3 regions of the Chryseobacterium fluminis genome follow, and region 1 is predicted to be linked to each of the others. Evidence: riboswitches for the same ligand, from Rfam matches in the RefSeq annotation. Region 1 holds a riboswitch; each other region holds the start of a gene.

Region 1 (2,204 bases):
CGCGTACCAATGGACAATTACCGAAAAATCATCGATAAAATCCGGATGAAGACGGGGGATGTATTTGTTTATGTAAAGCCGGCTCCGGGGGAAACCGAATGGATCTGGATTAAATATCCTGAAAAAGAAGATACTGAAAAGCCTTTTGTAAGATACGACAGCATTACGAAAGAAGGAATGGTGAATAAAAACCGCGTGGTTTTTGTAGATCAGCTGCCGCCTTTCACCCCATCGAAGTCTAAGAACGGAAAATCGCTTATTTTCACCGATGATACGAATCCAAAAATTCCGGGAAACCAAAGAACAAAGGTCATTATTGATATTTATCCGTCGTATGCAAAAATTAAAAAACAGGAAAAAGATGCCGACGGAAATATTGTTAAACTCGATAAGGTAAAGCCCTGGGGAATCGGTAAAGAGCTTCCCGAAGATTTAACCGAGATTAAATCTGTACGGGTACAGCAGCCGGGAAGAGGTTCTGTATTTGTAAGGGATGCCATTAAAAATATGTTTCAGCCCACTATGGATTTTAATAATGTCGGGGTAACAGCGATCGACAATGATCATATTTTTCTTTATATGACCAACGGGTCCGGTGAAAACAGATATACCACCATCTGGACGATAAAACAAGGCCGCGTAGAAAGCCAGATCATTTATAAAAACCTGGAATAATTACTCTTTTATTCCTTATTATCCTTATTTTTGCAGCCGAAAAGCAATTTCTGGCGGCTTTGCAGTCTCCAGAACATACTTTTCAGAAAATGGTTCTGCTTAACTGCAGATTAACAGGGAATCGTGTGAAAATCACGAACTGTCGCGCAACTGTAAGTAACTAATGTCTTTATCACAAGTCCACTGTTTCGTAAAGCGGGATGGGAAGGAGATGAGGATGTTACAAGTCAGGAGACCTGCCTTTTTCTTTAAACAAAAAACTTTCGCGATTTGAAGTTTATTGATCTGATAGAGGTGTCAGGAATTTCTGTTCCTGATCTTATTCTGTTGTTTTAATAAAGTTCATTTTGCATTAATTATAATGAAATATGACTACAGAAGAAAGAATTGAAGCATCTGAAACCCGAATTTTTAAGGCTGTTTTTCCAAACACGACCAATCATTATGATACGCTTTTCGGAGGTACCGCAATGCAGCTGATGGATGAGGTAGCGTTTATTACAGCGACCCGTTTTGCGAGAAAAAGAGTGGTTACCGTGAGTAGCGATAAAATAGACTTTAACAGACCCATTCCTGCCGGAACGATCGTTGAACTGATCGGACGGGTATCCCATGTCGGAAAAACGAGTATGAAAGTAAATGTAGAAATCTATACCGAACAGATGTACTCTTATGAACGGGAAAGAGCCATTGTCGGAGATTTTACTTTTGTCGCCATTGATGAATTTAAAAAGCCTATTCAGATTTTATAAAAAAAGCTCGGGCGGCCGACGGCCGCCCGAGTTCTTATTCTGAACTATTTTGTGGGTTTCGGCGGGCGAAGCCCGCTGAAACCCACAAAATAGTTAATTTTTAAAAAATTCTATTCCGTTTTCCCCGACAAAACCTCTCTTATGATCCTCAGTCACCACGTCAAAAAGGCCGAAGTTCCAGCGGTCGCTTACTCTGATAGGTCCTGCAGCTTTTACGTCTCTGTATTTAGGAGGGATAATGTCATAAACCGTGCTGAAAACGACAATGCCTTTCTTACCTTCTTTCTGTAAAATGTATACGTTATTTTTTACGTCAAAATAGATATTGTCATAGATGACTTCGGCCTTAATCTTTCTGCTGTTATTGATAATTCCGTATTTCCCGTCCTTTTTGACCTTCAGGGCAATCCCACCCTTATCATTGGAGAAAAAAGTCATTTCGTCATACACCGGTTCTGATATTATTTTACCGTCAACAGTACTGTAAGCTCCTATTTTCTTATCCTCTTCAACAAGAATCATCCCATTTCTTTTATAGGAAGTATCGACGAAATTGTACTTTTTATTCAGGACTCTGATTAGGCTGTCGACATCAATATTTGAGGCTACTTTATTTTTACCACCGATGGTATAGCTTCTTGAAGTACCGGAAGCGCTGGGAGGACCGGGACTTCCAAGACCATAGATATCTACATCAGAAAAAGTTATCCGTTCTGCTCCATCAATAGCTGTCCATTTAAAATCTTTAGTATCATTGTCTGCAGAAGGAACTACCCG
Region 2 (2,204 bases), 1.8 Mb from region 1:
AAAGTCCTGATAGTGTTTCATATCTTTAGCCTGCACTTTTAAAAAGAAGTCATAATCACCCGAAATATTGTAGCATTCTACTATTTCATCAATTTTCAAAATTTGCTTTACAAAATCATTTCCAACAGATTTATCATGAATTTTTAATTTGATTTGACAAAGAACCGTAAAACCACGGTTAAGCTTCTCAGCATTGAGAATAGCAGCATATTTCTTTATATATCCTTCATTTTCCAGCCTTTTTACTCTCTCAAAAGCAGGAGATAAGGAAAGACTGATTTCTCTCGCGAGCTCTTTAACTGTTAATTTAGCATTGTTCTGTAACAGCTTAAGCAGCTTAAGATCTTTGTCATCAATATTTTCCACAGTATATTTTTCTTTAAAAAGTAAAACCCATCCAAATATACAGTAATTATTTCTGTATAGTGACAATATATAAAGTATTTTTTTTCTATTTAGTTAAACACTACCCTATTTTTATTCTTTATATTTATTTTTGTCCCAAAATATAATCTAAGTAACAACAGCAATGTTATCGATTATTTTAAGTTGTTAGTTCTTTATATACTTCATCAAACGGTAAAAGGTTTTACTTAAGGTAAATTAATAGGGAATCGTGTGGAAATCACGAGCTGTCGCGCAACTGTAAGTAACACACCAGAAGTTTCTGTCTTTATATATCCACTGCCAAAGCGGGAAGGATCACAGAAATTGTTACAAGTCAGGAGACCTGCCTTTACTAAATTGACAATGCTTTCGCGATCTGAAGTTTTTGGTCAGACAGATGATATATTTTTATAGTACAATTCTATGATCGGAGTTGTGCAATTTACATATGTCATTATTTTTCCGGAAATTTAATATTCGCAGGCAATACGAAGCATTCAAAGAGCTTTAAAATTAAGTTTAATTTAAAAAGCAAAAAATGCAAACACACATTCTGGGCTACCCGCGAATTGGCAGCAAAAGAGAACTCAAAAAAGCCTGTGAACAGTATTGGTCAGGCAAAATTCTTCTAGAGGAACTTCTTCAAACCGGAAGCAACCTCCGTAATCAAAACTGGAATATCCAAAAAGAAGCTGGAATTGATTTGATCCCATGTAACGATTTTTCTTATTATGATCATGTTCTGGATATGACTTTGACGGTTGGGGCTATTCCTATACGTTATCACGAAGTTATCATGAAGGAGAATAGTACGGAATTGGACCTTTACTTTGCAATGGCAAGAGGTTACCAAAAAGAAGGACTGGATATCACCGCCATGGAAATGACAAAGTGGTTTGATACGAATTACCATTATATTGTTCCGGAATTCATTAAAAATCAAAAATTCAGACTAAATTCAAATAAGATATTCAATGAATTTGCTGATGCAAAACAGGCAGGAATCATCGCTAAGCCAGTGATTATAGGGCCAATTTCCTATCTTCTTTTAGGTAAAGAAAAAGAGCCGGGATTTGATAAACTGGATCTGGCAGAAAATCTTCTACCTGTTTATATAGAAATTTTGGAAAAACTTCAGGAGCAGGAAGCTAAATGTATTCAGTTTGACGAACCGTTTTTAGTTTTGGATTTAACTGAAAAAACAAAAGAAAAATACAAATGGGTTTATGGTGAAATCAGAAAGAAATTCCCGAAGTTGAAATTCATTATTGCAACTTATTTTGACGGATTGAAAGATAATCTTTCTCTTGCTGTTTCACTTCCTGTAAATGTTCTGCACGTAGATTTAGTTAGAAACCCGAAGCAGTTGGATGAAATATTAAACACAATTCCTGAAACATTAGACCTTTCACTGGGAATTGTCGATGGAAGAAACATATGGAAAAGCGATTATGAAAAGTCACTGTATTACATCAAAAAGTGTATTGAAAAATTAGGTTCCGAAAGAGTTTTTATAGCGCCATCATGCTCTTTACTTCACTCCCCTTGTGATTTGGACTTTGAAACCAATCTAAATCCCGAAATTAAAAATTGGTTGGCTTTTGCTAAACAAAAAGTGGACGAAGTGGTAAAATTAAAGGAATTGGCAAATGAAAATCCCACCAATAAATCACTGATGGAATTTGCAGAAAATAAAGAATCCCTTTCCAGCAGAAAAATGTCTCCCTTAATTCATAATGAAGTAGTAAAGCAAAGGGTAAATGCAGTAACAGAGACAGATGCAAAAAGAAAAAATTCATTCAGACTCCGTAAAGCAG
Region 3 (2,204 bases), 1.7 Mb from region 1:
GGATAGGAAAAATTGACCAAATTCGCATCCAGATTATTAAACTGGAAATCTGCACTCGCACTTACATCCCAATCTTTGGTAATCGAATAAACATTGGAAGAAGAAACATAAAACTCTCGCTGAACATATATATTACGAACTGGAAAATCTGTTTCCGTAGAAAGAGTGTCTGAATAAAAAGTATAATCGTAAGCAAATTTTGCTTTAAGCTGAGTTTCAAATTTTGGAAATATTTTTTTCCTTAAACTTCCCTGAACAAAATAATTCTCGTCTCTCAAACGCTGTCCACGACTGCCGAAACGATTGTTTACAATGGCTGCGGGAATTCCCCGATCAGACAAATATCCGTATCCTCTCAACGTCCATTCTCCGTCTTTCAGTTTTCCGTTAAGCGAAGTTTCAAAACGTTTCGATTTTATATCAGAATCAAATCTTTTAGCAATAGTGTCATTGGCAACCTGTCCGTCAGGATACTTCTTTTTATACCTGAATTTGTAAATTCCGTCACTCTGCAAAAATTCAGAACTAAAGCTCGCTGAAATTTTATCAGAAATTTTCTGTTCCAGACGAAAAGAAGGATTAAAAAGATCAATCGAACTATTCTTAAATTTAACAACCAAATTTGTCTTTCTGTTTCCTTTAAAACTTGGAATTTTCGGTTGTAAGTAAATAGAACCCGAAGAACCGAAATCTTTCGCAGGTTGAAAAATTTCACTCTTTTGTCCGTTATACAACGAAATTTCCTCAAGATCATCCAACGAATACCTTCCCAAATCCACAATCCCGTTTTGTGCATTACCGATTTGGATTCCGTCGTAAAAGACACCGACATGCTGGCTTCCCATACTTCGGATATTGATGGTTTTCAAACCTCCTATTCCACCGTAATCTTTGATCTGAATTCCGGCAAAATATCGTAAGGCATCCGCAACGGACTGGCTATTCAATCGATCCAGCTGTTCACCCGATAAAACCTGTGCAGGAAGGATTTCTTTAAAATTTTTCTTTTTAATATGAACAGGAATGATCGTCTGTTCCTTTACCGTATCTTTCTTCGATTGTGAAAATATAAGGGTAGCCGTTAACACAAATACTGTGAAAACAACCTTCTGAAGTTGAGATGTAAAAAATGTTGTCACCATTAGCTCATTTAGAATAATGATGACGCCAATGGATATAAGAATACAACGACTGAGCACAGCTGTAAACTGCACAAAATCAATGATGTCCTAAGCTTTATTCCACGAAAGCGTCAAACGTTAAATCTTCTGGCAGGTCTTCTGACTTACTCCGTTTCTGAAATCCTTCCCATTAAATAACAGTGGATATCATCTTCAAAAACTTGTTTAGTGGAGCTTACAGCAGCGGGTCTGTTCCGGATTTTCACCGGATTCCCTTTTAAGCGCTTTTTACGGCTCACCAGATTGCGGCAAAGATAGAAAATAAATCATAGAATAAAAATTTAATTTAATTCTATGATTTTCAATTAAATACTTTAAAAATAAATTTTATAATTTCCCACAGATTCCACGGATTTTCACAGATGATAAGGTATATTTTTCGCTTTTTAAATTAATAATTAAAAAAATCTGTGTAATCTGTGGGAAACAAAAGCACTTTCTAAATTCCAAAATTTAAGAAAATACTAAATCGGGATCTTGCTTCAATATCTCCTCCTGCCAAATTGGAATATGCAGGAAGCATGACCTCACTTCCCAAACTGAATTTTCCGTAGGAAGCCTCAAATCCGAGCTTTCCGTATAATGCACTTCCTGCGGTATTGGGCAATGCTTCGCCAAATTGTCTGTTTGTATCGTAAACTTCTCCCTGCAAACCTATTTTGCCGGACAAAAGAGTTTTGTCACCGGACAGAATCTGATAAAATCCTGTCGTCGCATAGTTCCATTGATTTCCGAAACGGTAATCCTTTTTGTTTTCAGTTTTTATGGTATAATCTGTATTCACCAGAAGAGCCAGTTTATTTTTTTGAAATTTATAATTCAAAACCATCTGATAATCCCAACTCCCTGTTCCCAGCTGAAAACTTGGATTGACTCCCGAAACGCCTTTTTCATCAAATTTTCCCAACGGAACTTTTACCCCAAGTCCTCCATTGAACTGATGCAGATTATCTTTTGAACTGAAGAGCTGATAAATTCCCATCAGGTTCAGATCTCCGATTCCATGGATTGTAAGATCTCCCT

What was found. Region 1 has a riboswitch for cobalamin ahead of ODZ84_RS07915 (acyl-CoA thioesterase). Riboswitches for the same ligand answer to the same signal wherever they lie in the genome.
Region 2: another riboswitch for cobalamin. It lies ahead of metE (5-methyltetrahydropteroyltriglutamate--homocysteine S-methyltransferase); the one in region 1 lies ahead of ODZ84_RS07915 (acyl-CoA thioesterase).
Region 3: another riboswitch for cobalamin. It lies ahead of ODZ84_RS16000 (TonB-dependent receptor plug domain-containing protein); the one in region 1 lies ahead of ODZ84_RS07915 (acyl-CoA thioesterase).

Annotation. Positions count from the first base shown of each region.
Region 1 is NZ_CP111121.1:1,793,150-1,795,353, forward strand. It holds gene ODZ84_RS07910 (hypothetical protein) at 1-675, shown strand, start outside; cobalamin riboswitch at 749-933, shown strand; gene ODZ84_RS07915 (acyl-CoA thioesterase) at 1,044-1,427, shown strand; gene ODZ84_RS07920 (WG repeat-containing protein) at 1,521-2,204, opposite strand, start outside.
Region 2 is NZ_CP111121.1:5,006,042-5,008,245, reverse strand. It holds gene ODZ84_RS22785 (Lrp/AsnC family transcriptional regulator) at 1-366, opposite strand, end outside; cobalamin riboswitch at 568-752, shown strand; gene metE (5-methyltetrahydropteroyltriglutamate--homocysteine S-methyltransferase) at 926-2,204, shown strand, end outside.
Region 3 is NZ_CP111121.1:3,500,190-3,502,393, reverse strand. It holds gene ODZ84_RS16000 (TonB-dependent receptor plug domain-containing protein) at 1-1,142, opposite strand, end outside; cobalamin riboswitch at 1,254-1,439, opposite strand; gene ODZ84_RS15995 (transporter) at 1,621-2,204, opposite strand, start outside.